Regions from separate parts of the Roseicyclus marinus genome, predicted to be linked through region 1. Evidence: riboswitches for the same ligand, from Rfam matches in the RefSeq annotation. Region 1 holds a riboswitch; the other holds the start of a gene.
What was found. Region 1 has a riboswitch for glycine ahead of gcvT (glycine cleavage system aminomethyltransferase GcvT). Riboswitches for the same ligand answer to the same signal wherever they lie in the genome.
Positions count from the first base shown of each region.

Region 1 (16,053 bases):
GGGGCTGCGCATCCGCCACAGCCGCCCCGTGGGCGAGGGCCATCTGAAACTGACGCTCGGCGACGGGACGGGAACCATCGACGCGATCTGTTTCGACGCGGCGGGAAAGGGTCTTGATGCCGCGCTGCAAGGCCATGGCGGCCGCGCGCTGCATGTCGCGGGTCGGGTGGAGGTCAATCACTGGAACGGGCGGCAGAGCGTCCAGTTGCGGCTGGAGGATGCCGCCTGGGCCGAGTGAGCGGGGGCCAGTTCAGGGGCGGATCATCTTTCCTGCATCTTGCGCAAAGAATCCCCTTGAACCCCGCCGCGCGTTTTTCTAGAAGCCCCTCACCGCCAAGCGTGGCCCGTTCGTCTATCGGTTAGGACGCCAGGTTTTCAACCTGGAAAGAGGGGTTCGATTCCCCTACGGGCTGCCAATTTTCCCTGAATGATCGCAGATATTTTGCCGTGGCGCCGCCTTGGCCGTTTCGCTTTGGCCTTGGCGCGGTTTGGGTGATCGGGCGCTGGTTTCCTGCGCGAACGGGACCGGCCGAAGGTCAATCCGGCTCCGAAAACGCCTCTCGCGCGCGCAGCAGCGGGTTGAAGAGGTAGTGGAAGACCGTGCGTTGCCCGGCGTCGAGTTCGATATCGGCCAGCATGCCCGGGCGCACGAAGACCTCCCCCTCGGGGCCGGTCAGGCTTTGGGATTGGAGCGCGACGGTGATCTCGAAGAAAGGTTCGGGGGGATTGGTCTCGGGGTCGGTGACGGTATCGGCGCTGACATGGACCACCTCGCCCCGGATGGAGCCGTAATCGCGGTAATCATAGGCGGTGAGTTTCACATTGGCGGGCATGCCGACAAAGACCGGGCCGATGTCGCTGGGCGCGATGCGACCGGCGACCACGAGCGCATCGTCGAGCGGCAGGATTTCGAGAATCGGGCCGCCGGGGGCGACGACACCGCCCGCCGTCTGCACCACCACTCGGTTGACGACGCCACGGGTCGGCGCGCGCAATTCGGCGCGTTCCACCTGAGCGGCGCGGATGCGCAATTGCTGGCGGATCTGTGCCAGTTCGCCCTGAAGCTCGGACAGCGCCTGAACCCGCCCGGCCTCGAAGCCGGTGCGCAACTCGGTGATCTGCTGGCGCACTTCCAGCACCGCCTGACGCGCCCGGATCAGGTCGGAGCCCGAGACGGCCCCGCGTTCGGCCATGGGTTCGAGCAGGGCCAGTTCGGCGTTGCGCGCGGCCAGGATTTCTTCGAGGATCGTGAGCGTTTCGCGGAATTGCGTGACGCGGGCGCGAAAGAGATCCTGTTCGACCTGCGCGGCATCGGGAGCGCGGGCGACAAGATCGGGGGGAAAATCCAGAACGGGGTCGCCGGCCGGACCCGCCTCGGCGACAAGGCGCAGGATCTGCATTTCCAGAAGATCGGCGCGGCCCGACAATTCGTCGAAACCGCTGCGAAAGGCGGTGTCGTCCATCAGGGCCAGAAGCTGCCCCTCCTCCACGATATCGCCTTCGGAGACGAGGATCTGCTCGACGATGCCGCCTTCGAGGTTCTGGATGGTCTGTGTGGCGGTGCGCGGTTCGATCCGGCCCGGGCCGCGCACGACGGCATTGACGGAGGCGAAATAGCTCCAGCCAAGAAAGAGCGCGATGGTGAGGATCACGAGATAGATCACGCTGCGCGCGCGCGGCACGGGATCGTGGCGGGCCTGGATGGGGCGCGCGGCGCTCATCGCCCCCGCTCCGCGAGCAGGCGGGCGGGATTTTCGCCCCCGCCGGTCGTGGTGAATTTGGACAGCATTTCGGCCTTGGGCCCCTGCCCGATCATGCGCCCGCCCGACAGGATCATGACGTTGTCGACCGCCTCCATCAGCGCGAGCCTGTGGGTGCAGACCACGGCGCCCCGCCCGTCGAGCCAGTGCGAAAAGCGTTTGACGAACGTGGCTTCGGCGCGGCTGTCCATGGCGGCTGTGGGTTCATCGAGCAGCACGAGCGCCGGGTCGTGCAGATGCACGCGGGCCAGCCCCACCGCCGCGCGCTGACCGACGGACAGCCCCTCGCCGCCATCCTGTATCTCCAGATCGAGGCCGCGCGTGGTGGCCGAGACGAGCTTGTCGAGGCCCGCGAATTCCAGCGCCTTGAACAGGCGGGCATCGGGAAAGACCGTGCTGCCCACCAGAAGGTTCTCGCGCAGCGTTCCCTTGAACAGGCGCGGGTCCTGCGGGAGATAGGCGATCGCGCGGCGCAGATCGTCGGGGTCGATCTGGCGCAATTCGATTCCGTCGATCATGTAGCTGCCGATGGTGGGTTCATAAAGACCCGCAAGAATGCGCAAAAACAGCGATTTGCCCGATCCGTTCTCGCCCAGAACCGCCCACCTGGACCCCGGCTCAATGTCCAGACGGGGAATGACGAGTTGGGGCTGTTCGACGCCGGGATAGGCGGTGCGGATATCGAGAAGCCGGATCTTGCCCTGGATCGCGGGGCGCCGGATGAAGCTGCGGTCCGACGGGCGCTGCTGGGGGGCGGTGGCGATGAGCTTGAGCGCGTCGAGCGAGGCGGTGGTGTTCTGCCAGCGCGAGATGACCGAAGAAAGCTGCACGATGGGCGCAAGCGTCCGGCTGGTCAGGATCGAGACCGCGATGATGCCGCCCACGCTCAACAGCCCGCCGAAGAACAGGTAGACCCCCGCCGTCACCGCCGCGATATAGGTCAGCATCTGCAGGGCGGCCGCGGCAAAGGACAGGCTGGCGGACAATTTGCGATGCTCGGAGGATTGGCGGGCGTTGAGCGTGATCACCTCTTCCCAGTTGCGCTGGAACCACGGGGCGGCGTTGTGGCTGCGCAGGGTCTCGAGGCCGTAGCTCGCCTCGGTCAGAAGGCGGAGCGCGGTGGTGGTCCCCCCCAGCATGTCGCGCGACAGGGCATGGATGCGGCGCTGAAAGACAAGGCTGAGCACGATCATCGCCAAGCCGCCAAGCGCCACGACGATCACGATCGGCCCGCCGATGGCATAGATCACCGCCAGAAAGATCAGCACGAAGGGCAGATCGGTCAGGACCCCCACGGCGGCGACCGCGAAGAATTCCTTGACGGAGGCGAATTCGCGCATCGTGTTGACCATGCTGCCCGGTGGCATTCGCCGCTGGTCGAGCCGCACGTTGATCAGCCGCTCGAACAGGTCGCGGTTGGCCGCGATCTCGATGTCGCGCCCGACCTTGTCGATCAGCCGTGCCCGCGACAGGCGCAGCAGGAATTCCATGAAGATGGCGACCGCCGCCCCGCTTGCCAGCACCCAAAGCGTTGCCTCGTTCTGGTTGGGGATGACGCGGTCATAGACCTGCAGGGCAAAGAGCGAGACGACGACGGCCAGGATATTGGCAAAGGCCGAGGCCAGCATCACGTCGAAGACGCGCGCGCGCAGGGGGGCGAAATGACCCCAGAACCAATGTCCCTTGGGGCGCGCGCCGGCGTGACGGGCGGCCAGCGCCTCGATGCTGTCGGCCAGGCAGATCATCTCGCCGCCGCTTTCGGCGGCAAGCGTCGCGCGCGACACGGCCACCTGCCGGTCGCCGTGGGGGTCGAGGATGACGAACGTATCGCCCCCGTCCCGCTTTTCGGCGACGAAGACGTGATCGCCATCCTTGAGCAGCAAGAGACAGGGCGGGCGCAGATCGGCGACCACCACCTTGCGATGCAGGGTCATCTCGAAGCCGATATTGGCCAGCGCGCGCGGCAAAAGATGCACATCAAGCGTGGCACGATCCCCGAGGGGCAAACCCACCAGAAGATCGCCCGGTGCACAGCGCCGCCCAAGCGCCGCAAGACAGGCCAGGACCGCCTTTTCGAAGCTGCGGTCCTGTGTCCCGTTTGCGTCGATATCCGGCGGTGCGGCACCCGGCATGATCAGGGCAACCCGATCTCGGCGCGCGACAGGGCCCCGAAGAGGCGCGCGGCCTCAAGACAATTCCGCGCGATATCGGACCGCGTTTCGATGACGCCGATGACATTGGCCGTCCGCTCCGTCTCGAGGCGCGCCGCCTCGGAGGTGTGATCCTCCCCCAATGAAGTGGTCCGCCGTTATGTTTAGGAAAACGGAGGATCAGAATGGCTACGAAGCGGCACAAGCCGGAAGAGATTGTCACAAAGCTGCGGCAGGTTGAGGTGCTTGTCGGGCAAGGCATGGCACGGGTGGACGCGATCCGCGAGGTTCGCATTACCGAGCAGACCTACTACCGCTGGCGCAAGCAATACGGCGGTATGGGAACAGACCAACTGAAGGAACTCAAGCGCCTCCAGAAAGAGAATGAACGGTTACGGAAAGCCGTGTCAGATCTGACGCTGGACAAGTTGATCTTGGCGGAGGCGGCACGGGGAAACTTCTGAGCCCCGCTCGTCGCCGTGCTTGCATTGAGCATGCTCGCAGCACGTTCGCGATCTCTGAGCGCCGGGCTTGTCGCGTCCTGGGCCAACACCGCTCCACGCAGCGGAAGCTGCCGCAGGGTCGCGCCGATGAGGTGCAACTGGTCGCGGACATGATCGAGCTGGCGCGTCAGTTTGGTCGCTACGGCTATCGTCGGATCGCGTCCCTGCTGAGAGATGCGGGATGGGAGGTGAACGACAAACGCGTCGAACGCCTGTGGCGGCGAGAGGGGCTTAAGGTGCCAATGCAGCAACCGAAGAAGGGGCGGCTCTGGCTGAACGACGGGTCTTGCGTCCGGCTGCGACCGGAGTATCGGGACCACGTCTGGAGCTATGATTTCGTGCATTGCCGCACGGAGGATGGGAAGGTCTTCAGGACGCTCAACATCCTGGATGAACACAGCCGCGAGTGTCTGGCGATCAAGACAAAGCGCAAGCTGAACTCAGGTGACGTGATCGATGCGCTGAGCGACCTGTTCATCATGCGGGGCGTGCCAGCGTACATCCGGTCAGACAACGGCCCGGAGTTTGTGGCCCAAGCCGTCCGCGATTGGATCAGCGCGGTCGGCGCCCGGACAGCCTACATCGAACCAGGGTCACCATGGGAGAACGGCTACTGCGAGAGCTTCAACGCCAGGTTCCGCGACGAACTGCTCAACGGCGAAGTCTTCTACAGCCTCCGCGAGGCACAAATCCTGATCGAACAATGGAGGAGGCACTACAACACCAAGCGACCCCACAGTGCCCTGGGCTACCGCCCGCCGGCCCCGGAAACCATCGTCCCGATGGACCGAAGGCCAGTCATGCACTAACACTCAAACTGGACCACTCAGGTGGGGCTGATCAGGACCACCCGACCGCATCACCTCAACCGTGGCGTGTTATACGAAACTTTGCCTTTGCAAGCCACGAGTTAGGCTTGTCACCTGACGGCCAGACTTATCACCAAGTGATATTCGTCACCGCGCCCGCTGAACTTTCCCGCAAAGCTGTCGTTAATCACTTTGCTATAGTCGGGCTTGTATAGGCTCGGACGAACCTGCGCATCCCGGCACGGACACGGACCGCCGCCGTAGGCCTCCTGCCGGGAAAATGAAAGGAAACCACAGATGTCGGCGGCATTGAGCTGGCTGGACCTCCTGATCGATCCGGTCCGGCGCGCCGCCGGTCACCCCGGCGTGTCGGTCATGTCCTTTCCCAGCAGGATCGATGTCGTGCTGTCGAGCCTGCCCGTCGATCAAGGTACCACGATCACCTTTCCCGATCCGCAAAACGAATGCCGGGTCAATGCGATCTACTTCTTGTCGGGCTTCGTGGATATCCACCTCGGAGACGGATCTGTCGGCGCATGGCGCCCGCAAACCGCCTGTTTGCTGCGAAACGACACCCCTGGCTTCCGACTTGTCGCCAGAGAAAGCGGATTATTGTCCCATGTCTGCATCTCGATGTGCTGCGCGGATCTTGCGAAACGTTTCCCGGATGGCGCGCCGCCCTTTCTGGGCGATTTCTTGAACCGACGCCGCAAGATCGTCAGGCTGCGACCTTTGTCCATCACCCCGGCCATGACCACGACGGCCCTGACACTGCATGAAAGCGGGCTTCACGACCCGTTGGAATGGTCGCGTTGCGAACCCGTCGCCCTTCAGTTCCTGTTGGAGGCGCTGGCCGCCCTTCAAAACCCCCCGCCCGAGGACGAAGTTCACGCGGCCGGACTGCTCGAGCAGGCCCGTGCATTGCACAAGGCCGTGGCGGACGATCCGTCTATCGATCTTGTCAATATCCTGGGGCAATGCCAGCCGCTCCGACAGCAACGTGAAGTGCTGCGCGCGTTCGAAAGCTGCTACGGAATTTCCTTGCGCACCTATCGTCAAAGGGTCGCCATGGCCAAGGCGCGCGATGCGCTGACGGACGGTGCCCTGATCAAGCAACTGGCCTATGACATGGGCTACACTCATGTCGCCAATTTCACGCGGGCCTATCGCAGAGCATTCGGAGAAAGCCCAAGCCAGACCCTGCGCCGCCGTTCGAAACCATAGCGCGCCAAGGGCCTCAGGCACCGTCACCAGAACCGCCGCAAGCATCGAGCCACGGACCCGTGGCAATGGCCAGGTTTCCGTCCTGACGATCCCGAAACGGGAAGGGCCCGGTGCGCGATGCCCGGGCCCTTTTCAGATTGGAAAGGCTACAGATCCGGCTATTCCGCCGCTTCCTGGTAGCTTTCCAGCGGCGGGCAGGTGCAGATCAGATGCCGGTCGCCATGCACGTTGTCGACACGGTTGACCGGCGGCCAGTATTTGTCGACGCGGAAGGCCCCGGGCGGGAAGCAGCCCTGCTCGCGGCTATAGGCGCGGTCCCAGTCGCGGATCAGGTCTTCCATCGTATGGGGCGCGTGGCGGAGCGGGCTTTCCTCGATCGTCATGCGGCCCGCTTCGACCTCGGCGATCTCGGCGCGAATGGCGAGCATCGCGTCGCAGAACCGGTCGATCTCGGCCTTGGTCTCGCTTTCGGTCGGTTCCACCATCAGCGTGCCCGCCACGGGCCAGCTCATCGTCGGCGCATGGAAACCACAATCCATCAGCCGCTTGGCGATGTCATCGACCGTCACGCCGGCCTCGGCAAAGGGGCGGGTGTCGAGGATGCATTCATGCGCCACCCGGCCGTTCTTGCCGGTGAACAGAACGGGAAACGCCCCTTCCAGCCGCTTGGCGATGTAATTGGCATTCAAGATCGCCACCTTGGTCGCCCGTGTCAGCCCCTCGCCGCCCATGAGCCGGACATAGGCATAGGAAATCGGCAGGATGGAGGCCGAGCCATAGGGCGCGCCGGAAACGGGCCCGGTTGCCCCCCCAGTCTCGGGATGGCCCGGCAGGTAGGGGGCGAGATGCGCCTTGACCCCGATAGGGCCCATGCCGGGGCCACCGCCGCCATGCGGAATGCAGAAGGTCTTGTGCAGGTTGAGGTGGCTCACATCGGCGCCGATCTCACCCGGCTGGGACAGGCCCACCATGGCGTTGAGGTTCGCCCCGTCCAGATAGACCTGCCCACCGAACTGGTGGGTGATCGCGCAGACCTCGCGCACGGTGCGTTCGAAAACACCGTGGGTCGAGGGATAGGTGATCATGCAGGCGGCCAGATTGTCGCCCGCGGCCTCCGCCTTGGCGCGGAAATCCTCCAGGTCGACATCGCCGTTGGCCGCAGCCTTCACCACGACCACCTCCATCCCGCACATCTGGGCCGATGCCGGGTTGGTGCCATGGGCCGAGACAGGGATCAGGCAGATCCGACGATGCCCCTCGCCCCGCGCCTTGTGATAGGCGGCGATGGTCAGAAGCCCGGCATATTCGCCCTGCGCGCCGGAATTGGGCTGCATCGACATGGCGTCATAGCCCGTGATCTCGCAGAGCTTGTTCGACAGATCGGCCAGCATTTCGGCATAGCCCTGCGCCTGGTCGGCGGGGGCGAAGGGGTGGATGGAATTGAACTCGGGCCAGGTGACGGGCATCATCTCGACCGCAGCGTTCAGCTTCATCGTGCAGGACCCCAGCGGGATCATCGCCCGGTCGAGCGCAAGGTCACGATCCGAAAGGCGGCGCATGTAGCGCATCATCTCGGACTCGGCCCTGTTCATGTGGAAGATCGGGTGGGTCAGGTAGGGCGTGCTGCGCTGCATCGCCTCGGGGATGGCGGGGGTCGTCTGGGGCGACACCAAGGCCACGTCGAAGGCGGCACAGACGGCCGCGAGATGCGCCTCGGTCGTGGTCTCGTCGACCGAAATCCCGATCCGGTCGGACCCCACGTCGCGCAGGTTGATGCCGCGCGCCACAGCCGCCGCCATGATCCGGCTTTGCCGGTCGCCCACGGGCACCGTCACCGTGTCGAAAAACGCCGCCGCCTGCGGCGCATAGCCTCCCGCGCGCAGGCTTTCGGCCAGCCGTACGGTTTTCAGATGCACATCCTGCGCGATGGCGCGCAGCCCCTCGGGACCGTGGAAGACGGCATAAAAGCTCGCCATCACCGCCAGAAGCGCCTGCGCGGTGCAGACGTTGGAGGTGGCCTTTTCGCGGCGGATATGCTGCTCCCGCGTCTGGAGCGACAGGCGATAGGCCTGCCGCCCATGCGCATCGATGGACACACCCACGATCCGGCCCGGCATCGCCCGCTTGTGCGCGTCACGGCAGGCCATGAAGGCGGCATGCGGGCCGCCATAACCCAAGGGCACGCCGAAACGCTGCGCCGAACCGACCGCGATATCGGCCCCCATGGAGCCCGGATCCTTGATCAGGGTCAGCGCCAGAAGATCGCCCGCGACGATACCGATGGCCTTGGCCGCATGGAGCGCCGCGATCTGTTCGCTCGGGTCCGTCAACCCGCCAAAGGTGCCCGGCACCTGGAAGATCGCGCCGAAGACGGCAGAGGCATCCAGCGTCTCGGGCGCGCCCACGATCACCTCGATCCCGAGCGGTTCGGCGCGCGTCCGCATCACAGCGATATTCTGGGGGTGGCAGTTTTCATCGATGAAGAAGGCCCGCGCCTTGGACTTCGCCACGCGCTCGGCCATCACCATCGCCTCGGCGCAGGCCGTCGCCTCGTCCAGCAGCGAGGCATTGGCAACCTCGAGCCCAGTCAGGTCCGACACCATCGTCTGGTAGTTCAACAAGGCCTCGAGACGGCCCTGCGCGATCTCGGGCTGATAGGGCGTGTAGGCCGTGTACCATGCCGGGTTTTCCAGCACGTTGCGCTGGATCGCGGGGGGCGTGTGGGTGTTGTAATAGCCCTGCCCGATCATCTGGACCATCGGCTTGTTCTTGGCCGCGATGGCGCGCATGTGATCCAGAAGCGCCGCCTCGGACATGGGGGCCCAGTCCAGCGGCGTCTTTTGCCGGATCGAGGTCGGCAGCGTCTGGTCGATCAACTCATCGACACTGGCGGCCCCCACGACCTTGAGCATCTCGGCCATCTCTGCGGGCGAGGGTCCGATATGGCGGCGGTTGGCGAAATCGGTCGGGTCGTAGGCGGTCGGCGTCCAGGGCATCGGGGTCGTCCTCTCGAGAGCGGGCAGCCAAGGGCTCTGTCCCGCGCCATCTTTGCTTCAGAAATACTCCGGGGGAGACGCGGCCCCGCGGGGCCGCGGCGGGGGCAGAGCCCCCGATCGCCTCATTCCCCGATGTGATCCTTGTACTCGTCCTCGTCCATGAAATCGTCGAGCACGGCCGGATCCTCGATCTTGATCCTGAAGAACCAGGCCTCGCCGGTCGGATCCTCGTTCACGAGGGCGGGGTTCTCGGCCAAGGCCTCGTTGATCTCGACGATCTCGCCATCCACGGGCGCGACGATGTCGGAGGCCGCCTTGACGCTTTCGATCACGACGATCTCGTCGCCCTTGGCGACCTGCGTCTCGATCTCGGGCAATTCGACGAACACGACGTCGCCCAATTGGGTCGCGGCGTATTCGGTGATGCCGACGGTGACGATGTCGCCGTCGAGGCTCAGCCATTCATGGTCTTCAGTGTATTTCATCGGGGCCTCGTGTCTCAACGCTTGTAGCCGGGTGGAACGAAAGGAAGCGGCACCTGCCGCGCGGGCAGGCGCTTGCCGCGCAGATCGCCGTATAGCACGGCATCGGCAGGGGTGGCGGCATCAATCAGGCCCAGCGCCATCGGCGCACCAAGGCTGGGGCCGAACCCGCCCGAGGAGATGCGCCCGATGGGCTCTGCGCTGTCTGGCGTGGCGTAAAGCATCACCTCGCCGCGCATGGGCGCGCGACCCTCGGGGGCAAGCCCCACGCGGCGGCGGGGCGCGCCATGGGCAAGCTGATCCAGGATGACATCGGCACCGGGAAAGCCGCCCGCGCGCGCACCGCCCGCACGGCGGGCCTTGCCGATCGACCAGGCCTGACCGGCTTCTACGGGGGAAATCGTCTCGTCCATGTCCTGGCCATAGAGCGGCAGACCGGCCTCGAGCCGCAGCGAATCGCGCGCCCCCAGACCGATGGGCGCGACCCGCTCATCGGCCAGAAGCGCGCGAACAAAGCCCTCGGCCTGCCCCGCGGGCACCGAGATTTCGAATCCGTCCTCGCCCGTATAGCCCGACCGCGAGATCCAGAGCGCCACCCCCTGCCAGTCCAGCACCGCGACATCCATGAATTTCATCGCGGCGACCCCGGGCACGAGCGCCGCGAGCGCCGCTTCCGCCTCGGGCCCCTGAAGCGCCAGCAGCGCGCGGTCCGTCACCTCCTCCACGCCCGGCAGATGGGCGCGAAGATGGGCCAGGTCATGGGCGCGGCGCGAGGCATTGACGACAAGGAACAGATCGCCCGCCCGATGCGCGATCATCAGGTCGTCAAGCACGCCGCCCGTGGCATTGGTGAACAGGCTGTAGCGCTGACGCCCCTCGGGCAAGCCCAAGAGATCGGCGGGCACAAGCGCCTCGAGCCCCTCGAGCGCATCCTTGGGCAGGCGGACCTGCGCCATATGGGTCACGTCGAACAGCCCCGCATGGGCGCGTGTCCACAGGTGTTCGGCCATCACGCCCGAGGCATATTGCACGGGCATGTTCCAGCCCGCGAAGGGGACGAATTTGGCGCTAAGCTCGGCATGAAGCGCCGCAAGGGGCAGATCGGTCAGGTCGGTGGTGGCTGTCTCGGCCATATGTCCCCGTCGAGGTATGGGCGCATGGCCCGGCATCTGTTCGCACGTGACCATGGCCGCGTGCCGGTGATGCCCCCTCTGTCCTGTCGCCTGAGATCGTTATCCCGTCGGCGGATGCGGTTTCCCGCATCACTCTCCAGAGTTTTCGTTCCGTCACAGGTCCTTCTGCCTGAGAGTTTACCGGGGCGGTTGCTCCTTCGGCCCTGACCAGATCGGGTCAGCGTCTCCCTGTGACGATGGTGTGAAAATATCAGGCTTGCCGGAGGCCGCAAGGGGCCTTGTGCATCCCCGGCGCTTTGGCCATCAAAACCGACATGGAGATGGCGCGCGATCCCTTTTTCTTCGGCTATGGCAGCCTCGTGAACCGGGCGACGCATGTCTATGAGCCCGCGCGCCCGGCCCGCGTGCGTGGCTGGGCGCGGGTTTGGCGCGGCACATCGCTGCGAAAGCTCGCCTATCTGTCCGCAATCGAAGCCCCGGGGGTCGAGATCGAGGGGCTGATCGCGCCGGTTCCGGGCGGGGATTGGGCGGCACTTGACCTGCGCGAAGCGGCCTATGCGCGCCATGCGCTCCGCGATGTCACCCATGACCTGCCCGGCGCGGCCGAGGTGATGATCTACAAGGTCGAGCCCCGGCACGTGGCCGAAGGCGGCGCGCATCCGATCCTGCTCAGTTACCTCGACGTGGTGGTGCAGGGCTATCTGCGCGAGTTCGGCGAGGCGGGCGTGGGCCGCTTCTTCGAGACGACCGGCGGTTGGGAGGTGGGTGTGCTCGACGACCGGGACGCGCCGCAATACCCGCGTGCGCAGGTTTCGAGTGACCGGGAACGCGGGATGGTCGATGCGGCGCTCAAGGATCTCGGGGTCGGGTTTCTGTAGGGTGCGCCTTCAGGCGCACCTATCGCTGTCCCATATGAATGGGGCCCGACATTTCGCGCTAGGTGCGCCTTAAGGCACACCCTACCGAAGGGTGGTCGCGCGGCTCGTAGGAAACGATGTCAGAGCGTCGGCTTTTTTTGCAACAGGCGCATCACATCAGCCATTTCCGGCCCTTTCTCGAGCCCTGTAACCGCCTTGCGCAGCGGCATGAACAGACCCTTGCCCTTGCGGCCCGTCGCCTGTTTCACCGCCTCGGTCCAGGCGCCCCAGGTGCCAGCGTCATAAGGGGGCTCGGGCAGGAGCGCCAAGGCTTCGGCCACGAAGGCGCGGTCTTCCTCGGCGACCTCGGGCGCGGCACCATCCCGGAACAGGTGCCACCAGCCGGGCAGGTCGGCGCGGGTCGTGATGTTCTCGCGGGCCACGGCCCAGAAATCGGCCGCAAGCGTCTCGGGCACGCCAAGGGCCGCGATCTCTGCGGCCATGTCCTCGAAGGAGGTGTCGTGCAGGATGCGCGCGGTCAGCGGGAACAAGTCCGCCTCGTCGAATTTCGTGGGCGCCGCCCCGAAATGGGACAAATCGAACCCGTCAGCCAGTTCCTCGATGGAGGAGGCGAGGACAACGGGCTGCGACGATCCCAGACGCGCCATGAGCGACAAAAGCGCCATCGGCTCCACCCCGCGCGCGCGCAGGTCGCGCAGAGACAACGTGCCGAGACGCTTGGACAGCGCCTCCCCCTGGGGGCCGGTCAGGAGCGAGTGATGCGCGAAATTCGGATGACCCGCGCCAAGGGCGGCCATGATCTGGATCTGCGTCGCTGTATTGGTGACGTGATCGGCCCCGCGCACCACATGGGTGATGCCCATGTCGATGTCATCGACAACCGAGGCGAAGGTATAGAGCACTTGCCCATCCGCCCGGATCAGCACCGGGTCCGAGACCGAGCCCGCATCGATCGACAGCGGCCCGAGGATGCCGTCGGTCCATTCGATCCGGTTCTGGTCGAGCAAGAAGCGCCAAACCCCCTGCCCGCGTTCGGCGCGCATCTTGTCCTTGTCGGCATCCGACAGCGCCAGCGCGGCGCGGTCATAGACCGGGGGCAGGCCCATGTTCAGCTGCTTCTTGCGCTTGAGATCCAGTTCGGTCGGCGTTTCCCACGCCTCGTAGAACCTTTCCGCCGCGCGCAGGCGCTTGGCCTCTTCGGCGTAGCGGTCGAGCCGGTCGGATTGGCGCTCCACCCGGTCCCAGGTCAGGCCCAGCCATTCGAGATCTTCCATGATCGCGTCGGCATATTCCTGTTTCGACCGTTCGGGGTCGGTGTCGTCGAGCCGCAGGATGAACTGCCCGCCCGCCTTTTTCGCGATCAGGTGGTTGAAGAGCGCGGTGCGCAGGTTGCCGACATGGATATATCCGGTGGGCGAGGGCGCGAAACGGGTGGTAACGGTCATGACAGGGCCTTTGGTCAGGTGCGGCGTGGTCTTTCAGATCGGGGCGGAATTGTCCATATCGGGGGCATGAGTGATGCCACCTCCCTTGCCGATCTGATCGCGCCCGATCTAGCCGCCTTCGAAGCCATGGCGATGGAGGCGCTCGAGGCCCTGCCCGAGCCGTGGCGGAAAGCAGCTCTCGGCATCGTGATCCGGGTCGAGGATTTCGCCACGCCCGAGATGCTGTCGGAGCTGGAGATGGAAGACCCGTTCGAGCTGACCGGGCTTTACGACGGCATCCCGCTGACCGAGAAATCGGTGATGGATCAGCCGATGGGGCCGGATACGATCTGGCTGTTCCGGCGCGCGATCCTCGACGAATGGGCGGATCGGGGCAATGTGAGCCTGGGCGAGATGGTGGGCCATGTGCTGGTGCATGAATTGGCGCATCATTTCGGCTGGTCGGATGCCGATATCGCGCGGATCGATCCATGGTGGGAATGATCCGCCCTGCACCCGCGCAGGCGGATTGTGCGGACATGAAGGCCCAGGTCACGAAGCCGTGACGGGCAAGACGCGCCGGCGCGTTATCTTGCAAGGCACATGCACAGAACCGGGAGGCACTGACCCATGAAAGATCTTACCCGCCGCAGCCTTTTGGCATCCGGTGCGGCCCTGCCCTTGGCCGCGACCGCCCTGCCCCGCACTGCCGCAGCCGAGGCGCCGATGATGGGCGCAAGTTTCGCGCGCCACCGCCGCTTCATGATCGGCGGGTTCGAGGTGACGACGATCCTTGCGGGCACCACGCCGCGCGAGGAGCCACAGGGGATTTTCGGGATGAATGTCTCGCCGGAGGAATTCGCCGCCGTGAGCGAGGCGAATTTCCTGTCGACCGACTTGGCGCAATTCTACTTCACCCCGACCGTGGTCAATACCGGGTCGGAGTTGATCCTGTTCGACACGGGCCTGAACGGGGCAGCCACGACCGGGGCGCTGGCCGCTGCGGGCTATGCGCCCGACCAGATCGACATCGTGGTCCTGACCCATATGCATGGCGACCATATCGGCGGCATGATGACGGATGGCGCGCCCACCTTCGCCAATGCGCGCTACGTGACGGGACAGGCGGAATTCGACCATTGGGCGGGCGCGGGCAATGAAGGCTTCAACGCCAATGTGCTCCCGATGGCCGATCAATTCACCTTTCTTGGCGACGGGCAGGATGTGGTGACGGGGATCACCGGGATGGCGGCCTTTGGCCATACGCCGGGCCACATGGTCTATCGGCTGGAGAGCGAGGGCGCGGGTCTCGTGATCTTTGCCGATCTGGCGAACCACCCGGTCTGGTCGCTCGCGCGTCCCGATTGGGAGGTGCGGTTCGACGCGGACAAGGCCGCGGCCGCCGAAAGCCGCCGCCGGATCCTTGGCATGATCGCCGCCGACCGTATCCCTGCGGTGGGCTATCACATGCCCTTCCCGGCCTTGGGCTATGTCGCGCCGGGCAGCGATGGTGCGGAATTCCGCTGGGTGCCCGAAAGCGGGCAATTGATGGGCTGAGGATTCTACCCGCGATAACAGGAAAGGGCCGCGCGACCTGCGCGGCCCTTTTTCGTTGGAGCAACGGCTCAGGCGAGTTTCGCGGTCAGTTCCACCTGCCGCTTGGCCTGATGACGGATGGCGGCTTTCACCTTGTCGGTCACTTCGCCCGCCTGGGTCGAGGTGCCATAGGGGTTGCCGCCGGCCTCGAACAGCACCGGGTCGGTGTAGCCCGGAGGCGTGAGGATGGCGCCCCAGTGCATCGCGGTGGTGTAGAGCGAGATCAGGGTGGTTTCCTGCCCGCCATGGACGTTCTGGGCCGAGGTCATGGCGCTGAAGGTCTTGTTGGCGAGCTTGCCCTCGAACCAGAGACCGCCCAGCGTGTCGATGAAGGCGCGCACCTGGCTCGCGACGACGCCGTAGCGGGTCGGGGCCGAGATCAGATAGCCGTTCCCCCATTCCATGTCGGCATGGGTGACTTCGGGAATATCGGCGGTTTTCTGGGCTTGGGCTTTCCAGGCGTCCTGACCGGCGACCACTTCGGCGGGTGCGGTTTCGGGCACGCGCAAAAGGCGCACTTCGGCCCCGGCTTCACGGGCGGCTTCGGCCGCGATTTCGGCCATCTGGTGGTTGGTGCCGTAGGTCGAATAGAAAAGGATAGCGAGTTTGACTTGGGACATGGTGGTGTCTCCCTGTTCGCGGATTGCGGTGTGGGGGACAGATGTCGCGACAGGCGCGGACCCTCAATTCCGCGCTGCCGCAAAAGCAGTGTTCGGCGGCGCACAGGCGTTTCGTCAAACGGGGGTGGCGAAATAGTTATTCACCGCTCGGTCACGATCCTCCACACGTTCCAGCCTGTAGCCAAGGTCATGAAGGAGCGTCATGACGTCAGAGCGTCTTTTCGACCAGATTTCGATGAGCATGTTGGGCCGAGTTCGCCTTAGAATCTGTTGCATCCCGATGAGCGTCGAAAGTTCATGTCCCTCGACATCCACCTTGACGACGCGTGGCGTGGCTTTCGGCAAATAGCTGTCGAGTGCGACCGTTCGGATCGTGCGGGTGCCGAATTGCTTCAAATTGCCCTTTGTCTCGATGGAACTGCCGGTTCCGAGAAAATTCGCGTCTCGGTACAGGATGATCTCGGCCACGCCTTCAACA
Region 1 covers NZ_AP027266.1:976,505-992,557, reverse strand. Annotated here, with positions in the region: gene recJ (single-stranded-DNA-specific exonuclease RecJ) at 1-238, shown strand, start outside; tRNA gene AABA51_RS04740 (tRNA-Glu) at 342-416, shown strand; gene AABA51_RS04735 (HlyD family efflux transporter periplasmic adaptor subunit) at 537-1,721, opposite strand; gene AABA51_RS04730 (ATP-binding cassette domain-containing protein) at 1,718-3,892, opposite strand; gene AABA51_RS04725 (hypothetical protein) at 3,895-4,053, opposite strand; one part of gene AABA51_RS04720 (IS3 family transposase) at 4,096-4,360, shown strand; one part of gene AABA51_RS04720 (IS3 family transposase) at 4,360-5,222, shown strand; gene AABA51_RS04715 (helix-turn-helix domain-containing protein) at 5,532-6,446, shown strand; gene gcvP (aminomethyl-transferring glycine dehydrogenase) at 6,605-9,442, opposite strand; gene gcvH (glycine cleavage system protein GcvH) at 9,565-9,927, opposite strand; gene gcvT (glycine cleavage system aminomethyltransferase GcvT) at 9,942-11,057, opposite strand; glycine riboswitch at 11,205-11,297, opposite strand; gene AABA51_RS04695 (gamma-glutamylcyclotransferase family protein) at 11,354-11,935, shown strand; gene gltX (glutamate--tRNA ligase) at 12,055-13,380, opposite strand; gene AABA51_RS04685 (metallopeptidase family protein) at 13,447-13,863, shown strand; gene AABA51_RS04680 (MBL fold metallo-hydrolase) at 13,990-14,916, shown strand; gene wrbA (NAD(P)H:quinone oxidoreductase) at 14,985-15,575, opposite strand; gene AABA51_RS04670 (FkbM family methyltransferase) at 15,690-16,053, opposite strand, start outside.

Region 2 (16,053 bases), 540 kb from region 1:
CGCCGCGGCACAGCCGTCCCACGTTTCCAGATCGGCGGCAAAAGCCTCCGCCTCGCCACCGGCCGTGCGGATCGCGGCCACCACGTCATTGCGGTGGTCCGAGCGGTCGACGACCAGAACGCGCGCGCCCTCGCCCGCCGCGCGTTCGGCGACACGGCGACCGATGCCTTGGGCGGCCCCCGTGACGACCATCACCTTGTCGGCGAACCGGGTCATGCCGCGACGGCCTCGGCTTCGGTGGGGTTGAACTTCTCGTAGAAGAAGTTGGCGGGCTCGATCCCCAGGGTGGTGAAATGGGCGCGTACGGCATCGACCATCGGCGGCGGACCGCAAAGGTAGACATCCACATCGCCCGCGTTCAGGTCATCGGCAGTCAGGTGGTCGGTGACGAAGCCCTTTTTCGGGTGATCATCCTCGGCTGCGGCAAGGATCGTGATGACCTCGACCTTGCCGATCCGGGCGGCCAGCGCCTGAACGCGGTCCAGCTCCACCAGATCGGCGGCGCGGGTGACGGCGTAGTAGAGCCGCACGGGCTGGTCGCTGCCTTGCTCGGCCAGCTGCTCCAGCATCGACAGGAAGGGGGCAAGCCCCGTGCCGCCCGCAAGCCACAGCTGGGGCCGCGTGACGGGGCGCAGGTAGAACGCGCCCATCGGACCCGTCAGCGTGACGGCATCGCCGGGTTGCGCGCGCTCGGCCAGATAGCCGCTCATCACGCCACCGGGCAGGTTGCGGATGAGAAAGCTCGCCTCGTCGCTGCCGGGGGCCGACGAAAAGGAATAGGACCGATGCGCCTTCGTGCCCGGCACGGTGACGTTGACGTATTGGCCGGGCAAAAAGCCCATGGGCCGAGCCAGTTTCACCCGCAGGCCAAAGGACGTGTCCGACAGGCGGTCAACGCCCAGAACCTCGCCCTGCACCGCCTCGGGCGCGGTCTTGCACACGGCCGACGAGGCCGGCACGCGGATCACGCAATCGCTTTGCGGAACCATCTGGCAGGTGAGCACGTAGCCTTCGGCGGCTTCCTCGTCCGACATGGATTCGTCCATGTAGAATTCGAGCTCGTACTCACCCTTTTCGGCGAAGCATTTGCAGGTGCCGCAGACCCCGTCGCGGCAATCCATCGGCAGGTTGATCTTTTGCCGGAACGCGGCGTCGGTCACCTTTTCGTCACCGTCACAGGTGATGACGCGGGTGACGCCATCCTCGAAATTGAGCGCGATGTTGTAGCTGGACATTTGGCAAACTCCTCCCTTGGCCGCGCGGCCCCTCCTCGGGCGCGCGCGGCGCGGTCAGCCCCGGCTGGCGGGGATCAGATGTGGTAGACGTCGATCACGTGGTGGATACGGTCGTTCTTCAGCACCACCTTCTTGTCGGTGATGAGCGGCCGCCCTTCGGCGGTGTCGATCGTGTAATAGGACGTGCCCCAATGCTGATCCGTCTTGCCGTAGCGGTAGGACAGCGTCAGCCAGTTGAAGCGTAGCCGGATCGTCGTGCCGTCGCGCTCCACAACCTCGATATTCGACAGGTTGTGGTTGGTGCGCGGCTCGGGCAGCGACGTGGCCGAGGACCGGTCGGTCTTGATCCGGAACACGCGATCCTCGATCCCCTGCTTGTTGGGGTAATACATCAAGGACATCTCGTTCGCCGGGTCTTCGGTCAGCTGGTCCTCGTCATCCCATGCGGGCATCCAGAAGGGGCAATCCTTGTGGTAGAAGCTCAGCCAGGTATCCCAGTCGCGATCATCGAGCGCGCGGGCCTCGGCATGCAGAAAGGCCTGGATCTCGTCAAAGGTCATCTCGGCACGGATGGGTGTGGTGATGGTCATTGTCTGGTCCCTCCTCATTCGGCCGCGACGGCGGGGGCGGTGGTGCGTTCCTTGGCGATGGCGTCCGCCATCCGCTCGGTCCACTGGCTGTGCTGGATGACGAAAAGCCCCTCGTCCTCGGTCCGGGCGCCGGACAGGATCGGGTTCACGCCCAGGGCTTTCGCGTCTTCGTCGGGCCCCTGGATCCACTGGGTGGCACCGCGCGTCAGGTCGTTCCACTTGGCATGCGCGGCACCTGCATAGCCCCGCTGGGTGGCGCGGAATTCCTCGGTGTCGTCGGGGGTCGCCATGCCGGACGCGTTGAAGAAATCCTCGTACTGGCGGATGCGGCGGGTGCGGGCCTCCTGCGGCTCGCCCTTGGGGGCGATGCAGTAGATCGTCACCTCGGTCTGGTCGACGCTGATGGGGCGGAACACGCGGATCTGGCTGGAAAACTGATCCATCAGGAAGACGTTGGGATAAAGGCACAGGTTGCGCAGAACGCCCACCATCCATTCGGCCTTGGTCTGCCCGTATTTTTCCGTCCATTCCGCCAGGCGCGGATAGTTGGGGCGGTTGGTCGGATCGGCCCATTGCGTCCACAAGAGCAGGTGACCGTTCTCGTAGGAATGGAAACCGCCGCGCTGCTTGGACCATTTGGAGGCGTCGGTCGCCTTGATCTGGTCCTCTTTCCCATCCTCGGTCCGGTGGGCGGTGGTGGCGACGTAGTTCCAGTGCACCGAGGACACGTGATAGCCATCGGCCCCGTTTTCGGCCTGAAGCTTCCAGTTGCCGTCATAGGTATAGGTGGACGCGCCGCGCAGCACCTCGAGCCCGTCGTCGGCCTGGTCCACGATCATGTCGATCATGTGCCGCGCCTCGCCCAGATATTCTTCGAGCGGTTTCACATCGGCATTGAGCGAACCGAACAGGAAGCCGCGATAATTCTCGAACCGCGCGACCTTGGTCAGATCGTGGCTGCCGTCCTTGTTGAACTGCTCGGGGTAGCCCGCGCCGTTCGGGTCCTTCACCTTCAAGAGCTTGCCGGTGTTGGAAAAGGTCCAGCCGTGGAACGGGCAGGTGAAGGTCTTCTGGTTGCGCCGCTTGAACCGGCACAGCATCGCGCCCCGGTGCGAGCAGGCATTGACCAGCGCGTTCAGATTGCCGTCCTTGTCGCGGGTGATGACGACAGGCGTGCGGCCCATGTGCAGGGTGAAATAATCGCCGGGGTTCGGGATCTGGCTTTCATGGGCCATGTAGATCCAGTTGCCTTCAAAGATGTGCTTCATCTCCAGCTCGAAAAGCTCGGCATCGGTGAACATGTCCCGCCGGGCACGGAAAATGCCGTTTTCGGGATCGTCCTGCACCATGCCGTCAAGACGGTTGGACAGGTCGTCGAGTGTGCTTTGCGTGAACATGGCGGGTCTCCTCCCTTTTGGCGTGGTCTTGCGGGCTATGCGCCCGCCGCCGCGACGCGGGTCGTGCGGTCGCGGCGGTAGAATTCGATCTTGTCGGGGTCGAGGGCTGCACCGATGCCGGGGCCTTGCGGCACCTCGACATGGAAATCGCGGTAGATGATGGGCTGGGCCAGGATGTCGGCGGTCAAAAGCAGCGGTCCGAACAGCTCGGTTCCCCAATCCAGCCGCTCGACCGTGGCAAACAATTGCGATGCCGCCGCCGTGCTGAGACCGGTTTCCAGCATCGTGCCGCCGTACAGGCCAAGCCCTGCGGCCTGCCCGATCGCCACGACTTCGGCCGCGCGCTTGAGGCCACCCGATTGCGCGATCTTGACCGCAAAGACATCGGCGCCCCCCCGGCTGGCCACGGCCAGCGCATCCTCGGGACCATTCAGCGCCTCGTCGGCCATGACCGCGATCTCGTAGGCGCGGGTCAGCTCCGCCATGGCATTGAGATAGCGGGCCGCGACGGGCTGTTCGACCAGGGCGCACCCGGCATCTTGCAGCGCGGGCAGCCCGCGACGGGCATCGGCCAGGGTCCAGGTCTGGTTCACATCCACGCGGATGCTGGCGGCATCGCCCAGGGCGGATTTGATCCGCGCGACATGGGCCACATCCTCGGCGACGGAGCGCTTGCCGATCTTGAGCTTGAAGATGTTGTGGCGACCCTTGGCGATCATCGCCTCGGCCTCGGCGATGTCGGTGTCGGAATTGCCCGAGGCAAGCGTCCAGGCCACCGGCAGGCGGCTGTGGACGGCACCGCCGAACAGCTGCGCGACCGACACGCCCAGCCGCTTGCCCAGACCATCCCAGAGCGCGATTTCAACGGCGGTCTTGGCGATGCGGTTGCCGCGCGCGACATGGTCCATCAGCTGGATCGCGCCGTTCACATCATCGGCGGCGCGGCCCGTCAGGGCAGGTGCCAGATAGGTGTCGATGGCCGAGCGGATGCTTTCGGGGCTTTCGGGACCATAGCTCAAACCGCCGATGGTCGTGCCCTCGCCCAAACCTTCGGAGCCGTCGGAAAACCGGATGCGCACCAGAACGGCGGTCTGGGTCCGCATCGTCGCCATCGACAGGACATGCCCACGGATCGTGGGGATATCGAGGATGAGGGTTTCGATGCGGTCGATCGTGGTCACTTGGGTCACCGTGTCTGGCGTTGCTTTGAGCCGGACCATGCTTGCGGGGGGTGTGATCTGTCGATGACGCGCCGGGTCTTGGTCGATACCCTGAGGCGCGATGTGCGGCAGACCCGGACGCGCGGGCCTGCCGCAGGGCGGTCACTCCGCCGCCATCCGCAGGGATTGCGGGCGGACGGGGGCAAGGGCCGCATCCGCACTGACGGCTTCGGCCAGCATCTCGGCGGTGGCCGCCGACAGCGTCCAGCCCAGGTGCCCGTGGCCGGTGTTGTAGAAGACGCGCGGGCGACGGCCTGCACCCACCTTGGGCATCATGTTGGGCATCATCGGGCGCAGGCCCGCCCATGGGATCGCATGTTCGGTGCTGACACCGGGAAAGAATCGCTCGCACCATTTGACAAGCGGGCGGATGCGATCGTCGCGGATATCGAGGTTCGTTCCGTTGAATTCCGCCGTGCCCGCGATGCGGAACCGGTCGCGGCCAAGCCGGCTGGTGACGATCTTGGCCTCGTCATCGAGCAGGCTGACCCAGGGCGCGGCCTCCTGGCTTGCCGGGTCATCGAGGCGGACGGTGATCGAATAGCCCTTGACCGGGTAGACATTCACCCGGTCGCCCAGCATCGCGGCAAAGCGGCGGCTTTCCACCCCGGCGCAGATCACGATGGCGTCGAAATCCTCGGCCTGACGATCGGCGCCGTTGACCCATGTCACCCGCACACCGGCGCCGGTATGGGCCAGCGTCTCGATCTCGGTGCCAAAGCGCAGATCGGCCCCCTCGCCCGCGATGCCCTGGGCCAGACCCATGGTGTAGCGATGGATATCGCCGGTGAAATCGCTGTCGGTATAATAGCCGCCGACGAAATCGCCCGAGATGGCGGGCTCGAGACTGCGGATCTCTTCGGCCGTCACGGCGCGGCGCGTCAGACCCGCCTCCGCCAACAGCGCCGTCACCCGCCCCGCATGGTCGAATTCGGCGCGGTCGGTATAGATGTGCAGGATGCCCCGATCCTCGGCGTTGAAGTCGAAGCCGTAGCGCGCGGCCTTTTCCTTGAGCAGGCCACGGGCGGCAATTGCCATGCGGGCGGTCGCGATGGTATTGTCGCGATACTGGGGGATGGCGGCGATGAATTCGGCCATCCAGCTGTACTTGTGCCAGCTGGGCTTGGGGTTCACGAGCAAGGGCGCGCCCCGCATCATCATCCAGCGCATGCCCTTGAAGACGGTGGCCCAGCGGTTCCACGTCTCGGCGTTCGAGGCCGACAACTGCCCGCCATTGGCAAAGGATGTCTGCATCGCCGCATAGCGGTTGCGGTCGAAGATCGTGACATCATGGCCCCGGTCCATCAGGGACGAGGCGGTGGAGACGCCGGTGATGCCGGCGCCGATTACGGCTATCTTGGTCATGTGAACCTCCCGCGACCAAAGGGTTTCATGCCCGCCTTGCGGCGGGGTTTCCCCTCTGTTGCGGGTGTTCTTTCTCCCGCTTCAGATCGCCCTGCGCGTCCCGGTCCTTTTGCCTGAGAGGTTCCGGGGGGTTGCTCCTTCGGCGCCGATGATCTCGGCCTCTCGCGGGACGGCTGGTATGGCGGGGCCCGTGTAGCGGATACTCATTCTCAAATCAAGATTATCTTGACTTGAGAATTACTCCTCCAAGAGCCGCTCACGATACGCATCCGAACTGACCCAGGCTGCCAGCCGCTCCAGAAGCGTGTTGAGCGTGTCCAGCTCGGCCCGGGACAGGGGATCGGTCAGGATCGCCTCCAACCTGTCCGAGACACCGCGCGCGATGCGGCGGGCCTCCTGGCCCTTCTCGGTGGTGTGCAGCTCGAAGACGCGGGCGTCATCGGGCGCGTTCTTGCGTTCGATCAACCCCGCCCCGATCAGCGACTGGATCAGGCGCGAGGTCAGGCTGCGTTCGAATCCCGTGACGCGGGCAATGTCGCGAAAGCTGGTGCCGGGCGTGTCGTCGATCAGGCGCAGAACCCGCAATTCGCGGATGCTGCACCCGGTCTCGCGCAGGAAAATCTGGTCGTTCGCCGCGATGGCCTGATCGGCAACGATGTTGAGCTTGTAGGTAAGCCGCTCGTTCCGAAAGGTTTTCTGACCGCTCATCCTGCCCCGCCCCGCTGTGCCCGTGCTTTCGGTATCACCCGATACCTTGGGCATCATCGCCGCCTTTATCTCAGCATGCAACAGTCTCAGCACATTATTCTCAAACTGCAACTATCGCAACGCCGAAACCGACCCGCCGGAGGAGCGGCGGTCAGGCCGCGACAGGGGCCATCGCCAAGGGAGATCCAACCATGACCTGCACCCTACGCCGCACCACCGCGCTTGCCACGGCACTGGCGCTCATGACAGGGGCCGCCAGCGCCCAGAACCTGACGATGTCGTCCTGGGTTCCGCCGACGCATTTCCTGCACACCGATGTTCTGGTGCCCTTCGCCGAACAGGTTGCCGAAGTGACCGAAGGCCGCGTGACCGTCACCATCCTGCCCGCGCCGCTGGGCGGCCCCGCGCAGCATTGGGAACTGGCGCGCACCGGTGTGGCCGACATCGCTTGGGGCAATTTCACCTATGAACCCGAACGTTTCGTGTCGCTGTGGTTCGCGGAATTCCCCAATGCCGGCACCAATGGCGAGGCACAAAGCGTGGCGCTCTGGCGGACCTACCAAGCCCATCTGGCCGATCTGCCGGTCTTTGACGGGGTCGAGATGCTGGCCGTCGGCATGTTCGGCGGGGGCCAGTTGCACCATGGCTCGGCCCAGATGCTGACGCCCGAGGATATCGCCGGGCAGAAATTCCGCATGGGCGGCCCGATCCAGGAACGGCTCCTGACCGAACTGGGTGCCGTGCCGGTCGCGGCCCCCGCCACGCGCGCCTACGAGATGCTGGAAAGCGGCGTCATCGACGGATCGCTGCACACGATGGAATCGGTCGTGAACTTCCGCCTTGAGGATGCGCTGACCCATCACACGATCTTCCCCGACGGGTTCTATGACGCGACCTTCTTCGTGGTGATGAACGGCGCCCGCTGGGACAGCATCGCCCCCGCCGATCAGGCCGCGATCGAGGCCATCGCGGGTGAAACGCTCTCGGCCACCTGGGGCCGCCAGTTCGACCTGCAAAGCCCCGCCGCGACCGAGGCGCTGGCCGCCGCCGGTCACACCATCACGCAAGCCTCTCCCGAGCTGATCGCGGCGGTGGACACGATCCGCGACGCGATGGTCGCCGACTGGATCGTCGCCGCAGCCGAGGCAGGCGTCGCCGACCCCGCGACCATGATGGGTTTCTACATGGAAACCTACGAGGCGCTGGCCGCCGAATAGAGCATGTCGCGCAAAAGTGGGAACCGGTTTTGGGCTCCCCGGACATGCGAAATCAAGAAGCATGTCGCGCAAAAGTGGGAACCGGTTTTGGGCTCCCCGGACATGCGAAATCAGAAGGTTGGAGCGCGACGCGTGACTGCGAATGAACGCGCCGCGCTCCAAGGCATCGGGCCGCAAAGGGACGGGTCCATCCCCGTCCCGCTTTCGGGGGAGGATACCCACATGCTTTCAACCGCCTGGGCGCTGCGGCGCGCGGTCGAGACGGTCATGGCCATCGTCCTGATGTCCATGGTCGTGCTGACCTTTGCCGATGTCATCGGCCGCCGCCTCTTCGGCGCCCCGATCTACGGCGCACATGACATCACCGAACATCTGATGGCGCTCGTGGTCTTTTGCGGCCTGCCGCTGGTGACGGTCGCGGGCGCGCATCTGACCATCGACCTGTTCGACCGGCTGATCGGCCAGGCCTGGATGGGCTGGTGGCGGGCGCTGATCGCCCTCTTGGTGGTGGGCATCCTGTGCCTTCTGGCCTGGCTCTTCTTGCGCCACGGCCTCAATGCCGCCCGCATCTCCGAGGTGAGCCAGGCGCTGCGCCTGCCGCGCGGGCCGCTCTACCTCTTCATCGGGGCAAGCTTCGCCCTCTCCGCCCTTGCCGCAGCCGCCATCGCCATCACCGGACCGATGGTCGACCCCGCGGACAATCACGAGGAGGATCCGCTGTGATCGTCGGAACGATATCCATGGCCGCGGCGATCCTGCTGGCCTTTCTGCGCGTTCCCCTGGGCTTTGCCCTGCAGGCAGTGTCGGTGGCGGGCATCGGCTTCGCGGTGAACTGGAACGTCGCCTTTCAACTCCTGCCCTTCACGATTTCGGATGCGGTGCTGAACTACGATCTGGCCGTGGTGCCGATGTTCATCCTGATGGGCAACATCATCGCCAAGACCGGCATCGCACAGGACCTGTTCCGCGCCGCCCATGCCTTTGTCGGCCATGTGCGGGGCGGGCTGGCGCTCTCGACCATGATGTCCTGCGCGGGCTTTTCGGCGGTCTGCGGCTCGAGCTACGCGACAGCCGCCACCATGGCCAAGGTCGCCTATCCCAGCATGAAGCGCTACGGCTATTCGCAATCGCTGGCGGCTGGCACGATCGCGGCGGGCGGCACTCTGGGCATCCTGATCCCGCCGTCGATCATCATGGTGGTCTACGGCATCCTGACCCAGACCAATATCGGCGATCTCTTCGTCGCGGGTGTCGTGCCGGGGCTGATCGGGCTTGCGCTCTACCTGGTGGTGATCCGGCTCATCGCCGCGCGCAATCCGTCCGAGGCCCCGCAGGGCGCGGCAAGCGGCTGGTCCGAACGCTGGCGGTCGCTGGCGGGCGTCTGGCCCTTCCTCTTGATCTTCGGGCTGATCATCGGGGGGCTCTACGCCAAGCTCTTCACGCCCACCGAAGCCGCCGGGATGGGCGCGGGCCTCGCGCTTGTCGTGGCGGTGATCGGCGGACGGATGTCATGGCGGATGCTGCGCCGGGTCATCGTGGACACGGCCTATACCTCGATCTCGCTCTATACGGTGCTGTTCGGTGCGCTGATGCTGTCCAAGCTGCTCACGCTGTCCGGTCTTGCCGCCGGTGTCCTGGGCCTGGTCGAGGCGACGGGGCTTGAGGGGATGGCGCTGATCCTCGTGATCCTTGCGGTGTTTCTCGTGCTGGGCTGCGTGATGGATTCGATGGCGATCATCCTGATCTTCGTGCCGCTCTTCGCGCCCATCGTGGTGGCCCAGGGCTTCGATCTCGTGTGGTTCGGCATCCTTGTCATCGTGGTCACGGAAATCGCGCTGATCACGCCGCCCGTGGGGATGAATGTCTTTGTCCTGAAAGCGGTCTTGCCCGATGTGCCGGTCGCCCGCATCTTCCGGGGGCTTGTGCCCTTCGTCGGTGTCGACCTCGTGCGGCTCTTGCTCTTGCTGGCCTTTCCGGCCCTGACGCTCTGGCTCGGAACGACCATGGCCTGAGCGCCATGGACTGAGCGCCACGCTGAAACGGCAATCGGCGGGCCATGGCCCGCCGATCGTCTTTTGGGGGTTCGGGCACCGGATCGGGTGCGCCTACCAGCTGTTGTAGCCCAGGAACTTGCCCGACATTTCCAGCTTCACCCGGTCGCCCTTGGGGTTTTCCACGCGGGTGATCTGCATGTCGAAATCGATGGCCGACATGATGCCCACACCGAATTTCTCCTCGATCAGCGCCTTGATGGTCGGCCCGTAGACGCCGACGATCTCATAGAGGCGGTAGATGCAGGGATCGGTCGGCACGGCCTGCGACCAGACCTTGGTGGGCGGCTCGGTCATGACGGAAACCGCCTCTTGCGGCAGGCCCATTTTGGCCACCAGAAGCTCGGCCTTGTCCTTGGGAAAGGCATTCATCCCCATGCAGGCCGAATGGGTCCAGACGGGCGACATGCCGATGCTGTCGGCAATGCCTTCCCAGGTCAGGCCGGCCTGTTTCTTGGCCGACAGGATCATGACGGTCACGTCTTCCATGGTCATCATGACGGGGCGTTCGAACGTGTCTTTCATCGCTGTCTCTCCTCTTGCGAATGGGGCGGCGTCACTCGTTGACGGCGCGCAGCCGGGCCTCGGGTTCGGGGTCGCCGGCGGGCTTTGTCTTGTCGATCACGACGGTCTCGGGCGATTGCGTCTCGCCGCCCGAAGGCTGGCCGGACAGCGCCTTGGACCGCTGCCCGAGGAACTGCACCAGGTGGTTGCGGATCGGGTAATAGTTCGGATGCTCGATGATCTCGGTCCGGTTACGCGGACGCGGGATCGTGATCTCGACGCTTTCGGCGACGCGGGCATAGGGGCCGTTCGTCATCAACAAGATGCGGTCGGCCAACAGGATCGCCTCGTCGATGTCATGGGTGATCATGAACACCGTCTGTTCCGTCTGGCTCCAGACCTTGAGCAATTCCTCCTGGATCGTGCCCCGCGTCAGCGCATCCAGCGCCCCGAAGGGTTCGTCCAGCAGCAAGAGCTTGGGCTGGTTGGCAAAGGCGCGCGCGATGGACACGCGCTGCCGCATGCCCCCCGACAACTGGCTGGGCTTGCGCAGAACCACGTCGCCCTCCAGCCCCACCATCGCCAGGTATTTGCGCGAATGCGCCTCCACCTCGGCCTTGGACCAATCCTTGTGCCGCGCCTGCACCCCGAAGGAGACGTTTTTCAACGCCGACAGCCAGGGCAGAAGCGAATAGTTCTGGAACACCACGCCCCGGTCCAGCGACGGGCCCGATACCTCGGCCCCGTCCATCGTCACCACCCCCGATGTGGGCGAGGCGAGACCGGCAAGAATGTTCATGATCGTCGACTTGCCGCAGCCGGAATGACCGAGGATGCAGACGAATTCCCCCCGCTCGATCCCGAAGCTGGCATTCTCGAACACCGTCGTCTGACCGCCCGCGGCATCCGGGTAGGTCTGGGTCAGGCGTTCCACGCTGAGAAAGGGTTTTGCCATGGGTCCTGTCCTCCTTATTCCGCGTAGGCCACGACCCGCTGGAGCGCGCCAAAGGCGCTATCCAGGGCCATGCCGACAATGCCGATCATGAGGATCGAGAAGATCACCGACGTAAGGTCGAGATTGTTCCACTCGTTCCAGACGTAATAGCCGATGCCGGTTCCCCCCACGAGCATCTCGGCCGCCACGATCACAAGCCATGCAATCCCGATGGAAATCCGCATCCCCGTGACGATGGTGGGGGCGGCAGCAGGCAAGATGACCTGGAATGCCGTGCGCAAGGCGCCCAGCTCATGGGTTCGCGCCACGTTGACCCAATCCTTTCGCACGCCCGCCACGCCAAAGGCGGTGTTGAGCAGCATGGGCCAGATCGAACAGATGAAGATGACGAAAATCGCGCTCGCCTCGCTGTCGCGGATGACGAACAGCGCAAGCGGCATCCAGGCCAAGGGCGAAATCGGGCGCAGCACCTGGATGAACGGGTTGAGCGCGCGATAGGCCACGGGCGACATGCCGATCAGGAACCCCAGCGGGATCGCCACCGCCGCCGCCAGCAGGTAGCCCGACAGCACGCGGTAGATCGAATAGCCGATCTGGATGCCGATGCCCTTGTCGTTGGGGCCTGCATCGTAGAACGGGTTCGACAATTCCTCCCAGGCCTTGGCCAGGATGTCGGAGGGCGGCGGGATGGCGGCACGCGGTGCGCCGCCCCCCATCAGCCGTTCGTATTCCGTCATCTCGGTCGCCAATTGCTGCGGCGGGATCGCGGCCTCCCAGAACAGGAGGCCGACGACCAGGATCACCACGGACAAAAGCGCGCCACGCTGGTTGATGCTGAGGCTTGCCATGGCTCAGGTCCGCCGGATCGCGAAGCTGTCGATATAGCCCACCGGATCCGCCGGATCGAAGGTCTTGCCCATGATCGTATGGGTCCGATAGGTCTCGGTCGGGGCCTCGTAGCCCAGATCTTCCATGATCCGCCGCGCATCCGACGCAAGGTAGACCTGCTCGGCCACCGCGCGGTAATCGATGTCGTTCTCGATATAGCCCCAGCGGCGCATCTGCGTCAGGATCCAGACGCCCATGGAATGCCACGGGAACGGGTCGAAATCGATCCGGTCGGGCACGCGCTGCACATTGCCCAGACCATCGGCAAAGGTGCCGGTCAGAACCTGCTGGATCACCTCGACCGGCTGGTTGAGGTAATTCTCCGGCGCGATGGCGGCCGAGATCTCCTCGCGGTTGGCCGGATCGCTGGCATATTGCGTCGCGTCGATGATCGCCTTCAACAGCGCGCCATAGGTGTTGGGCAGCTCCGTCGCAAAGGACAGGGGCGCGGCAAAGGCGCAGCACGGATGCCCTTCCCAGATGTCCTTGGTCAGCAGGTGGATGAACCCGATCCCTTCCCAGACCGCGCGCTGGTTGAACGGGTCGGGCGACAGGAACCCGTCCAGGTTCCCGGCCCGGAGGTTCGCCACCATCTCGGGCGGGGGCACGACGCGGATCTGGATGTCGGTATCGGGGTCCAGCCCGAATTCCGCCACGTAGTAGCGCAGCAGGAAATTGTGCATCGAATATTCGAAGGGCACGCCGAATGTCATGCCGCGCCACTGGCTCGGGTCGCGCTTGTCGAGGTGGTCATTGTGCAGGACGATGGCCTGCCCGTTGACGTTCTCGACCGCCGGCATGATGTAAGGCGCCGCGACCGACCCCGCGCCGAGCGTCATCGCCAAGGGCATGGGCGTCAGCATGTGGGACGCGTCATATTCCCCCGACAGCGACTTGTCGCGCGCCACGGCCCAACCGGCGGTCTTGATGACCTGCGCATTCAGGCCGTAGCGCTCGTAGAACCCCATGGGCTGGGCCATGATGATCGGCGTGGCGCAGGTGATCGGCACGAAACCGATGTTCAGGTCCGGCTTTTCCGGCGGCCCGAGATTGTCAAGGATCGCGGCCTTGGCCGCATCCATCGGAAAGACCGAAGCCAGGATCGAGGCAAAGGTGCCGCCGCCCAGCATCCCCATGAAGGCGCGGCGCTGGATGTCGTTATGGCCGAAAACAGACCGCACCACGGCGCTTTCGATGGCCCGTTCGACCATCTGCTCGGCGGACATCGTGGTGACGGCGCGGGAAGCTTCGGCCTGCGCATGGGCCGCGCAACCATCGCAACCGCAATCGGCACCATGGCGAAGATCGGTCTTGTCTGAGAACGGGTTCCCAAGGCTCTTGACGGACATGGCTCATCCCCTGTGTTGAATGTCTGTCCCCATCATGAAAGCCGATCGCCCAAGGGAAAAGCATGTGCCTAACATTTAGGCATTTTATGAATTTCCATTTATTTCCAATGGTTAGATAGATCGCATCATCTGCAAATATCACGAATTTTCGTAATTTACGAAATATCGTGATGCCCTGCCGCGTTGCAGCACTACACTTCGGCCATGCTCGACACGCCGCTCACATTCGATTCGCTGGTCGCCACCGTGCCCGAGGCGGCACTGGTGCTCGACACCGCCACCGACCGCATCACCACGCTGAATGCCGCCGCCCGCCGGATGCTCGGCGCGGGCGCGGAACCGGGCGCGGTGTTCTCCGCCTGGCTGGGTCCCGCGCTCCCCCGCTTCATCGTCTTCATCGAAGAGGTGGACCACCGCGGCGAGGCCTGGACACGCGACGCGGACCTGCTCGTCGACGGCCACCCCCTGCCCTGCGAATTGCGCGCCCGCCGCATCCGCGCGGCCGATACCCATGTCTTCGTGATGCTGCTCGACCTCGACGAGCTGGAACGCCGCGCGCAGATGGTGGAAACCGTGCGCCTGCATCGTGCGGGCATCGAGGAATGGAAACGCGCCCATGATTTCTTTGCCGAACTGGAACACCAGAACCAGCTGATCCTCAACGCGGCGGGCGAAGGCATCTACGGCGTCAACGCCGAGGGCAAGACCACCTTCGTCAACCGCGCCGCCCAGGAAATGCTGGGCTGGACGACCGAGGATCTCTTGGGCAAGCCGATCCACGACATGATCCACCACCACCATATCGACGGCGAGATCTACCATTCCCATGATTGCCCGATCTACCGCTCCTTCCGCTTCGAACAGGTGAACCGGATCGAGGACGAGGTGTTCTGGCGCAAGGACGGGTGCCCGATCCGGGTCGAATACGTCTCCACCCCGATCTACGACCAACAGGTGCTGGCCGGCGCCGTCGTGATCTTTCGCGACATCACCGAGCGCAAGGAAAACGAGAAACGCCTCCACGACGCTTTGGCCGAGATTGCCAGCCTGCGCGACCGCCTCGAACAGGAAAACGCCTACCTCCAGGAGGCGATCACCACCGAACGCGCCCATCATGACATCATCGGAACCTCGCAGGCGGTCCGCCAATTGCTCATGCGCGTCGAATTGGTGGCGGGCACGGATGCGACCGTCCTCATCTCGGGCGAGGCGGGCACCGGCAAGGCGCTTGTGGCCCATGCGATCCACAACGCCAGCCCCCGGCGCAGGCGTCCCCTGATCCATGTGCGCTGCGGCTCCGTCGCCCCCGGCGCGATGGAGGCGGAATTGTTCGGCCAGATCCGGGGCGCCTATCCCGGCGCGTTGCGGGACAAACCCGGCAAGCTGGAACTGGCCCATGGCGGCACCCTCTTTCTCGATGACGTAGAGGAATTGCCGCCCGAGGTTCAGGGCCAGTTGCTGCGCGCCCTGCAAGAGCGCGAGGTCACACGCCTTGGCGACACGCGCGGCCGCAGCCTCGATGTGCGCGTGATCGCCGCCTCGACCAAACCGCTCGACCGCGAGGTCGCGGCAGGCCGCCTGCGCGAGGATCTGAACCTCTGGCTCAACGTCTTTCCGGTCTTCTGCCACCCCCTGCGCGAAAAACGCGAGGATATCCCCGCCCTTGCCGCGCATCTTCTGGGCCTTGCCGCCAAACGGATGAACCGCAAGCCGCCCGTGATCACCCAGAACGTGATGGAACGGCTGATGGGATACGACTGGCCGGGCAATGTCCGCGAATTGCGCAACGTGATCGAACGCGCCGTGATCGTGTCGCAAGGGGGCAAGCTGATCGTCGATCTCGGCACACCCGACACGCGGTCGCGCCAGACCAACCGCACGATCCGGACCGAGGCCGACCTCGAGGCCGACATGCGCCGCGCCCTGATCGATTGCCTGCGCGAAACCGTCGGAAAGGTGTCCGGGCGCGCAGGTGCCGCCGAGCTGATGGGCATTCCCGCAACCACCTTCTATTCCCGGATGCGCAAATTCGGCATCACCCGGGCGGATTGGGACAGCGACGACACGCCCTGACCGCGATCCGGCAAAGAGCCCCGCCTCACCGCGCCGCCCGACAGTCTTTGGCGCGCGCCCTGCCCCCGTGCTAGGCTCTTGCCCATGTGGCACCGCCTGCTCTGCACCCTCGCCCTTGCTCTCCCCCTCGCCCCCGCGCTTGCGGCGGCCCCATCCTGCCATGTCGACTTCACCCTCACCGTGACACAGGGCGTCGGCACCACCCGCCCCGGCACGATGCTGTCGGGCGACGCGACCTTTGCCCTCACCGGCCAGATCTTCCCCGGCGAAGGCGGGGCGGCGGTCCACCTGGCCCAGGGCGCGATGCAGCTCGGCCCCGACATCCGGGGCGAGGTCTGGGCGCTTGTCACCACTTCGGGCAATCCGGTGGCCGATCTTCTGGCCATCCATGCCCGCGACGTGACCGGCATGGATTTCGCAGGCATCGCCTATCGCGGTCCCATGACGATCAGCCTCTATGGCCAGCCCGGCAGCCTGCCCGAGGCGCTTGTGCCCACCGAC
Region 2 covers NZ_AP027266.1:436,592-452,644, reverse strand. Annotated here, with positions in the region: gene benD (benzoate diol dehydrogenase BenD) at 1-216, opposite strand, end outside; gene benC (benzoate 1,2-dioxygenase electron transfer component BenC) at 213-1,235, opposite strand; gene benB (benzoate 1,2-dioxygenase small subunit) at 1,310-1,825, opposite strand; gene benA (benzoate 1,2-dioxygenase large subunit) at 1,840-3,222, opposite strand; gene AABA51_RS02160 (muconate/chloromuconate family cycloisomerase) at 3,258-4,442, opposite strand; gene AABA51_RS02155 (D-amino acid dehydrogenase) at 4,545-5,807, opposite strand; glycine riboswitch at 5,899-5,984, opposite strand; gene AABA51_RS02150 (MarR family winged helix-turn-helix transcriptional regulator) at 6,045-6,515, opposite strand; gene AABA51_RS02145 (TRAP transporter substrate-binding protein) at 6,707-7,732, shown strand; gene AABA51_RS02140 (TRAP transporter small permease) at 7,955-8,455, shown strand; gene AABA51_RS02135 (TRAP transporter large permease) at 8,452-9,744, shown strand; gene cynS (cyanase) at 9,838-10,308, opposite strand; gene AABA51_RS02125 (ABC transporter ATP-binding protein) at 10,340-11,242, opposite strand; gene ntrB (nitrate ABC transporter permease) at 11,257-12,090, opposite strand; gene AABA51_RS02115 (CmpA/NrtA family ABC transporter substrate-binding protein) at 12,094-13,479, opposite strand; gene AABA51_RS02110 (sigma 54-interacting transcriptional regulator) at 13,684-15,552, shown strand; gene AABA51_RS02105 (hypothetical protein) at 15,637-16,053, shown strand, end outside.
Region 2: another riboswitch for glycine. It lies ahead of AABA51_RS02155 (D-amino acid dehydrogenase); the one in region 1 lies ahead of gcvT (glycine cleavage system aminomethyltransferase GcvT).